DNA from 4 places in the Acetobacter sp. AC2005 genome. Region 1 is predicted to be linked to each of the others. Evidence: riboswitches for the same ligand, from Rfam matches in the RefSeq annotation. Region 1 holds a riboswitch; each other region holds the start of a gene.
What was found. Region 1 has a riboswitch for cobalamin ahead of QQM41_RS08050 (DUF1636 domain-containing protein). Riboswitches for the same ligand answer to the same signal wherever they lie in the genome.
Positions count from the first base shown of each region.

Region 2: another riboswitch for cobalamin. It lies ahead of QQM41_RS06975 (CbtB-domain containing protein); the one in region 1 lies ahead of QQM41_RS08050 (DUF1636 domain-containing protein).
Region 3: another riboswitch for cobalamin. It lies ahead of QQM41_RS03905 (TonB-dependent receptor domain-containing protein); the one in region 1 lies ahead of QQM41_RS08050 (DUF1636 domain-containing protein).
Region 4: another riboswitch for cobalamin. It lies ahead of QQM41_RS13970 (hypothetical protein); the one in region 1 lies ahead of QQM41_RS08050 (DUF1636 domain-containing protein).

Region 1 is NZ_CP149625.1:1,660,123-1,662,320, forward strand. It holds gene QQM41_RS08045 (MarR family transcriptional regulator) at 1-489, opposite strand, end outside; cobalamin riboswitch at 644-881, shown strand; gene QQM41_RS08050 (DUF1636 domain-containing protein) at 1,059-1,487, shown strand; gene cobW (cobalamin biosynthesis protein CobW) at 1,484-2,198, shown strand, end outside.
Region 2 is NZ_CP149625.1:1,423,644-1,425,841, forward strand. It holds gene QQM41_RS06970 (LysR substrate-binding domain-containing protein) at 1-2, opposite strand, end outside; cobalamin riboswitch at 120-340, shown strand; gene QQM41_RS06975 (CbtB-domain containing protein) at 746-964, shown strand; gene QQM41_RS06980 (CbtA family protein) at 988-1,722, shown strand; partial or broken gene QQM41_RS06985 (carbohydrate porin) at 1,841-2,198, opposite strand, start outside.
Region 3 is NZ_CP149625.1:810,953-813,150, forward strand. It holds gene QQM41_RS03905 (TonB-dependent receptor domain-containing protein) at 1-1,014, opposite strand, end outside; cobalamin riboswitch at 1,149-1,381, opposite strand; gene QQM41_RS03910 (Na+/H+ antiporter) at 1,434-2,198, opposite strand, start outside.
Region 4 is NZ_CP149627.1:55,809-58,006, forward strand. It holds gene QQM41_RS13965 (hypothetical protein) at 1-168, opposite strand, end outside; cobalamin riboswitch at 363-605, opposite strand; gene QQM41_RS13970 (hypothetical protein) at 675-1,082, opposite strand; cobalamin riboswitch at 1,415-1,633, opposite strand; gene QQM41_RS13975 (CbtA family protein) at 1,822-2,198, opposite strand, start outside.

The sequences.
Region 1 (2,198 bases):
GGACAGATCATGAATTAAGCTACGTACCTGATCTTCTGTAAGATTCTGGCGAACGTTCTGCTCAAGTTGCGCTGCAATGGTATGGAACAGCGTACATCTTTCCTGCCCAGCAGAAGTAAGCACAAGTTTTTTGGCACGCCGGTCCCGCGTATCCTGCAGGCGAGTGATCAGCTTTTGTTTTTCCAGCAAATCAAGAATACGTACTAGTGCCGAGCAATCCACATTCATGGCGGCTGCAAGATCACTTTGCGTGGCGCCATCGGGCATCATCATCAAATAAGCCATCGGGCGCATGCTGGCCAATGTCATGCCATGCGGGCGTAAAGCCCGGTCCAGTTGCGTGCGCCAGACGGTGGCTAACCGCATAATGCGGAAGATAAGCGCCATGTCTGAAAAACGCGTTTCATCCAGTGTGGGCAGAACGCGTGGGGAGGTCATAGAATCCTCATTAGTTAGCGAAAGAATATTTGACATATAAAGTATATTCATACGAATATAACATAGCTGTTTTGCGCGTCAATAATGGAAATAAGGCTGCAAAGCACAGGAACATTAGCGTGAAGCCTCAATCCTGTTTCAGATCAGCAGACTTTTAAAGTTGCAGGGCTAAAACTGCGGGTTGAAAGCAAAGGCCGCTTATGCGCATTGTGCGCGGGCTAATGGTGTCCTTTACGGGATGAAAAGGGAAGAACGGTGCAAGGCCGTCGCTGCCCCCGCAACTGTAAGTTACCCATGGTGTTCCGTATGGGCTTTCTGGCCCAATGTGCCACTGGCCTATGTGCAGGCTGGGAAGGTAGGGAACGCTGTTTTATGTTCTGGCCTGTAAGGGAGAGCATATGTGGGTACAAGCCAGGAAACCTGCCATTGGTGCCTTATGCGTAAGCATATAGGCGGGCCTTAATTATTAAGTTCTGGCGTTGCTGCTGGCGGGGTGCCCGGCAGGCATAGATGCACCATAGGGTGCATTTCTTCTGTCATCTCTGGGCAGGGGCGCCGGGTATCTGCACCCCTTTCAAGCAGCCGTTCTTTTAGAATGGTAGTTATTTCAGGGATACAGCATGGCCGAAGCGTCCGATTCTTCTCAAAAATCACCTCAGAATCGCCCTGTTTTGCATGTGTGTGTCACATGTCGGCGTGGTGGACCTGCTATGGATCAGCCGCCGGGTGCCCAGTTGTATGCACGTTTGCAGACCTTGGTGCAGGAAGCAGAAGCTGCTGGGCAGGAAGCTCCGGTTCTGTTGCGTCAGGTGCAGTGTCTGGCTGCCTGTGATCGCGGATGCACTGCAGCTATTGCCATGCCAGAGCGTTGGACATGGTTATTAGGGCATCTGGGCGCTGAAAAAGCAGAAGATCTTCTGACGTATGCCCAACTCTATGCAAAATCCGCGCGGGGCACGGTCATGCCTTCGCGCCGTCCGGCATCTCTTTCCAATATGGTGCTGGGGCGTGTTCCCGCACAACTTTATGATGAACAGGAGCCTTCATGACACTCGCATCTCGCGTGCCTGTAACCATTATCACTGGTTTTTTAGGGGCAGGCAAAACAACCCTTTTGCGCAATCTTCTTCAGCGTGCAGCAGGGCACCGCATTGCCGTGGTGGTGAACGAATTTGGTTCTCTTGGCATTGATGGAGAAATTCTGCGCGGGTGCGGCGTGGAAGGCTGCAAGGAAGATGATATTGTCGAACTGACCAATGGCTGCCTGTGCTGCACGGTAGCAGATGATTTTCTGCCAACAATGGAAGCCCTGCTAGATCGGGCCGATCCGCCAGAACATGTAGTTATTGAAACATCAGGTCTGGCGCTGCCTAAACCATTGCTCAAGGCCTTTGGGTGGCCAACAGTGCGCAACCGCATGACTGTTGATGGGGTGATAACCGTAGTGGATGCACCAGCAGTAGCTGCTGGCCGTTTTGCAGATGACCCGGAAGCTATTGCCCAGCAGCGTGTGGCAGATCCATCCCTAGATCATGACAACCCTTTGGCAGAGGTTTTTGAAGATCAGATCAACGCTGCAGATCTTGTGGTGTTGAACAAGACAGATCTGCTTGATGCAGATGCGCTTGCACGCGTTGAAGATGAAATCCGCCACACAGCACCGCGCCCTGTGCAGATTGTACGTGCCACGGAAGGCAAGGTAGATCCGGCCATATTGCTTGGTATCGGAGCTGCGGCAGAAGCTGATCTGGCCGCTCGTC
Region 2 (2,198 bases), 240 kb from region 1:
ATAAGTCGCCAGTCAGGGAAAAGTCTGCAGAAACAGGTGGGTTAAAATGGCGGCTCTGGCAAGAGTTATACCTGCATAATCAGGCAAAGATTGAAATATGAAGCAAAAATAAGGTAAGGGTTGCGCCATCTTACAACGGTCCCGCGCAAGCGGGTTTGAAAGGGAATGCCGGAGGTTCCTGCTTTGGAACCCAGTCGGCAACTGCCCTCGCAACTGTAGGCGGAGAGCCTATTACTCCTTAGCCGCATAAAGCGGCAGTCACTGGTGTTCGCATCGGGAAGGCTGAGTAATGCGCAATGACCCGCAAGTCAGGAGACCTGCCGTTGTTGTCTTGTTTAATCGCCGGGCGAGGGAACCGGAGATGGATGATTTGCGATGTTTACTCCTCTGCCCTGGGCAGATTTCTCCTTAAATACATCTTGGGCTTTTGTCTTCACGCGGCGTGGTGAAGTGTAACAATGCTTTGTGTTCCAAATAGAATTTGGAAGAGGTTTTGGTATGCTCTGCACCGTTGATTGCTGGTTGGCGAGAATCTGACGGATGGAGCAGGCAAGTACCTCACATGGAATGACGTTCCTTTTGGGTGCCGCTTTTCTCAAGGTGGGAGAACAGCAGGCGTGCTCGGAATGCCCTTGCTGTTAGGCTTCGTCCTTCTATGATGAGGGCCGACCAAACCATGAAATTCTGTTTCACACTCTTTTGTGCCTGCTCTGGCGGGCTTTAAATTTAAAAAGGATACAACATCATGAGCACATCTGTTCATACAGCTATGCCGGTTGCGGCAGCGGGCCAGAGCATTCCGGTTCGTGCCATTCTGCCTTGGGCTGTTTTCGGCCTGATTGTTTCTGCACTGCTGATCTACTTTGTAGGTGCAGAGCAGGGCGCCACTTCCCTGATTTCCGGACATGCTGTGCATGAATTTGTGCATGATGGCCGCCATCTTCTTGGTTTCCCCTGCCACTAAGGCACGAGAGGAAAGTTTTACTCATGGTTGGTCGTCTTTTAGCCCGCGGCATGGTCGCGGGCATTCTGGCTGCATTGCTTTCTTTTGTATTTTCAAAAATTTTTGGTGAACCGCAGGTCGCTTTGGCTATTGCGTTTGAAGCCGCTCAGGATGCTGCTGCAGGTGCCGCGCCAGAACCTGAACTGATAAGCCGTGGTGTGCAGGCATCTTGGGGCTTGCTTACTGCTGTGCTGATGTACGGTGCCGCATATGGCGGTATTTTTGCGATTGTTTTTGCATTTGCCTATCAGCGTCTTGCAACATTAAGTCCACGCGCTATGGCATTATTGCTGTCTGGCGTTGGGTTTTTAACGTTTGTGCTGATACCAGATTTAAAATATCCACCCAACCCACCTGCAGTTGGGCAGGAAGAAACCATTGCGCTGAGGACAGAAATGTATTTTGCAATGGTTGGTCTTTCTATTGCCATTTCCATGATTTGTTTGTTGGTGGGGCGCGCACTGTCTAACGTAATCGGGCATTGGAACGCGGCTGTATGTAGCATTATTCTGGGGATTGCGCTTGTCGCCGCTGTGCAATTTGGTCTGCCAGATTTTAATGAAGTGCCAGACAATTTTCCTGCTGTAGTGCTTTGGCGTTTTAGAGAAGCATCTATCGGAATGCAGATTGTTTTGTGGTCTGTATTGGGGCTGGTTTTTGGTGCTTTGGCTGAAAAATGCCTGCCATCAGCAAACGGTGTGGCGCGGAAGACTGTCTGATTTTTCCGAGCGGCCTTCTATACAAACTTTGCGTGTATAAAAAAGCATTTCCTAACGTTGCCATTTTTTCCATTTATGGAATGGCAACCGAAAGGGAATGCTTTTTTATTTATAATTTTTAGAAAGTGATGTTGGAATGGAGCCCAAAAATGGCTTCATTCCCGACAAGGCGGTTGCCCGTCCAATCCGTTACACCGCCAGAGGGATGCCAGACATATTGGAAGTCTGGCTGCATGACCCACCAAGGGGTGACCTGTGCCTGATAGGTAAGTTCCAGATGGTTTTCATTGCCTTGTACAGGTGCGCCAGAGTTACGATCATACCGCCGCTGGCCAGAAGAAGCACGGCCAATGCCCCAGCCTAGGCCCACCGTATCATTATCACGTCCCTTGAACGGGGCTTTAAGATTGATGCCCGCATCAATGGCAAAGCTGATCATGTTTCGGTCCCCACCATTACCTGTGGCCCGTGCAAAA
Region 3 (2,198 bases), 850 kb from region 1:
CTGATTTTGTGTGGTGTGTTCACGCTCGCTCCCTACATCACCGTAATATCCTAGCCGACTGTAATATTCATCTTCCATATTATAGGCGCTGTAGGTGTGCAGGTTGCTCTGTATCAGCCGGGCCGTCAGCCCCAGATCAAAATTATGGGTGACATCATAGCCCAAGCGAATGTTGGCGGAGCGGTTATCGTTTCTGTCCCCCCGGTGGCGCTGTTCCTTGTCTGCGCCAAAATAGCGGCCGATATAGCGCGGGATTTCATGAAAACCATCTTGCCGGTAATGGGAAAGTTCAACATTGTAATGGAACTTTCCCTTACTGCCGCGCGCGCCCATAACCTGATTAAACGTGCCGTAAGATCCACCTTCCACCCGCACAAAAGGCGTAAACCTGCCCTGCCCCTGCGCTGTGGTAATATCAATAACCCCGGCCATGGCATCTGCCCCGTACAGGCCGCTTTGTGGCCCGCGCAGAATTTCTATGCGGCCCATACCATCGGTAACAAACTGCGCAGCATCAAACGCGCCGGAGGTGGAGCTGCCATCGTTAATATCCATGCCATCCAGCCGCACTTTCACCTCGTTGGCATTGTTGCCGCGCATGAAAATGGAGGTGGTGCCGCCAAAGCCACCCGAACGCACCACATTCAGCCCCGGTTGGCGGGCCAGAATATCTGTAAGCGTGCGGCGCTGCTGGGTGAGGATCTGCTTTTCTGTCACAATCGTCATGGCCGTGCCAATTTCATCCGCCCGCATGGGGTGGCGTGCCGCACTTACCGTAACGTAATCCGGGTAAGCCTGCGTGCTGCGGGCCTGCACAGCTTGCGGGCCCTCCACCGCATGAGAGAGAGGCGCATTGCGCGCCGGAGCGGTGGCGGCAGGTGTTACGGCCACTTTGGCAGCAACGGTGTTTTTACCCGTTGATGTAGCGGAGTTTGCGGCATCTGCCGCCATGGCGGCAGTGGTTTCTACCAGCAGCAGGGAAGATCCGGTAAGCAAAAGGTTTTTTAGGCGCATGGGTTAAGGCAATCTCGCGGTTTAACAGCGTTGCCACGAGACTTGGCCCGGCTTTTTCCACCACAGGGCACAAACCACCCCATTGGCTGACCGCTTGCCCAGCCTGCCAGCACACCCCGGCTGACATGCCCCGTCTGCAACTGTGTGCTGATGGCAGGTCTCCTGGCTTGCGGTTTTTCGGTTGTGGCACCCCTTCCCGGAAAGGTTTGTTCCAGTGGGCCAGCGCTTTGCGCCGTGCGTGCACATCCATGCCGCTTACAGTTGCGGGGACAGCCCGGGAATATCGCAAAACCATTGCAGGCAATGGCGCGGGCACCCGGTTCCCTTTTCATTCCCCTTGGGGGAAACCATCATGCGGTGTGGTTTACAGGCTGGGGGTGGCTTGTCAACAAAAGCACGCCCCAGTGTGGCGGCAGGCTTTAGGCTTCACGCGGGAGGCGTTGAGACTGGGAGCGAATAACCTGCTCCTCATAATCCAGTTCCTGCTGGAGCTTCCATTCTGTCTGGTCGTTAATCTCGCTGCGCGATGTCATATCCCGCATGGCCTGCCGTTCGGCCCGCAGCAGTTGCAGGCGCAGGGCCAGTTCCATACGCGCATGGCGTAGGGCGCGGCTGCGGTCTAGCGGTGTGATGCGCGGCGTTTCGTCCTCTTCTTCCAAACGGCTGTGATACAGCTGATACAGGCGGTCTATCACCTCCTGCCGCAGGGCTTCATCTGCATTCTGCCCCTCGGGCTTTGCCAGTGCTGTGCCGTTCGGGTTGGGCGCTGGCGGTTGCGCGCGCGCTTTTGTCAGCACCGCAAGGGCTGCGCGTATCAGCTTCTGGCGGGCCATGTTTTCTTCCTGCGCGTTCTTGTCCACCGTTTCCTGCGGCAAAAAGCGCAGGCACAGCGGAATGAACACGCTGGCTGCCAGCAGGGAAAGAACAATTACGCCTGTAGCGGCCACCACCACGGCATCGCGCATGGGAAAGGCATCTGTGCCATCCGTGCCTTCGGGCAGGGAAAGCACAGCCGCCAGCGTAACGGCCCCGCGCACGCCAGCAAATGTCAGCAACATGCTGCCTGCAAAACCTGTGGGTTCAAACGGCAGGCTGCCAATGCGCGCCACCACCCAACGGCCGAAAACGGATGTCCATACACCTGCAAAGCGCATGGCCAGCATAATGGCGTATATCTGCACCAC
Region 4 (2,198 bases), on a different replicon from region 1:
CAATATCAAAGAAGTGCGTATACTTCCGATATCTGTTGCTGGAATACCATAATCTCCGCTTATGGGGAGAGAAAGAATAAAGCGGCGCTGTCCTTCTGTCAGTAATTTCGAAGACAGATAAGGTCTGGAAGCTCCACTTTGGGCCGGGAAATTGATGATGTGGCTCATAGCAACTCTCATGGCTGTATGTCGGGGTTATGGCCAAGACAGGTTCATGCACTTGCGAACAAAAGCATTTCGCTGCATTGGACCTGCTCCGACCCAGTGCTCGCCACCATAACATTCGTTAACCGACAGGCAGCCATCTGCCATACTGATCTGTACATGTTTTTCGTCCTGCCTTCGGTTCATCCCGCCCGACGACATGGTGAAACAACGATGGCAGGTCTCCTGACTTGCAGATCTATCTTTTTCGGCTGCCTTCCCGGTACGCCAGCACCAGTGACTGTTTTATGTTTACAATAAAACACATATCCGAAAAAATCTCTGCCTACAGTTGCGGGCACAGTCTCTGACTTAATCCATTACTGGTGCCAACCAGCGCATGGATATCACAGCGTTCCCTTTTAATCCGTTTGCACGAAACCATCGATTTTGTTAAAATTACCTACCAAACGTCTATCAGAAAAACAAATTCTCCTTATGCATAGCTGAAGATTTTTAAAGAACATTCTCTATTCAACAGATTTTTTTTCGTAATTGTAAGTACTGCAATACATAGCCATTGCAGCTTTTTGTGCACCAATAAGATTTTGCACGGCAATATAAGTTTGCACATATTCTGTTCCTGACGTGCAAGCAGAAACATGTTGCAATGCCATTACCATATCCAGTGTTGCATCCAGCAATGGCCTAAAGTGCGCTTCTAGATAATCACCCCGTGCCTGATGATGAACGGGTAAACCTGTAATCATACACTCGAACAAATCATAGCCGTTTTGTTGCAGTTGTACTTCAACAGGTAGAAAATATTCTGGCCCGAAAAATTTGGAAATACACGTTCTGTCTGGCGCAAGCATGATAATTTTTTCAAGCAACGGATGTGAAGCATGGCTTGTTGTAGAAATAAAAGGTAACCTCACGATTGAACCCTTTCTACACGGCCAAAAGACAAACTATGTCGTTCCTGCAAATAACACAGGATAAGGCTATCAAGCTCCGCACAGTGGGATGCGCAGTTTTGTAATGTCATGTCTCATAAACTTTCCAGCTTTTACTTACAAAGCAACACGCGCAGTTTACCCCTATGGCATGAACACAAAGCCAATAGATCTGCACTGATAATCAGTTTTTAAGCAGGAAGAGGGTCAACGCTGAAAGAGTGCAGGTTCTGCACGCAAAATAATCTGGAATATGCAGGTATTATAATCTGCATGATCTATATCCCCCACTTCCGGATCATCCCGTCCGGCAGTATGGTTGCACAATCAATGGCAGATATCCTGACTCACGGCTTCGCGTCACCCTTCTGGCCTTCCCAGTGAAATCACCAGTGGCCTGCCATTTCTGGCACCGAAGAGATAACATACCGCCTACAGTTGCGGGAGCAGCCCCCGACTTTCCTGTATAACCTACAGAAGCACGGGGTTCCCTTTTAATCTACTCGCGTAGAACCATCGATAAATTACTTTTTTGATTATACCTACGGCAAGTTTAATCTGACAAGTGGGAGAAGTCGTTTTCAGGCTTTGGCAAAAGATAACGTCTCCGTCAAAACCTTAGCCAGAGCATCCCTTATATAGCATCGGGTTAGCCCATTACAGGATCACCCAATGCTATTTTGTGCATTTATATTTTATAAAGTTTGTTCTCTAACCTCAATCAAGCAACCTTCCTTGCCATTCCATTTGCTTCTGGCAGGCATTTTTCTGCCAGAGCACCAAACACCAGCCCCAGAACAGACCACAAAACTATCTGCATTCCAATGGATGCTTCCCGAAAGCGCCAAAGCACTACAGCAGGGAAATTGTCAGGCACTTCATTGATATCAGGTAAACCAAACTGCGCCGCAGCAACAAGTGCGATCCCCAGAACAATGCTGCACACAACACCGTTCCAATATCCTATGACATGAGACAGCGCACGCCCCACCAACAAAGAAATCATGGAAACAGCAACGGCAAGGCCAACCATTGCAAAATACATTTCCGTTCTTAGGCCAATGGTTTCTTCCTGCCCAACAGCCGGTGGATTTGGTG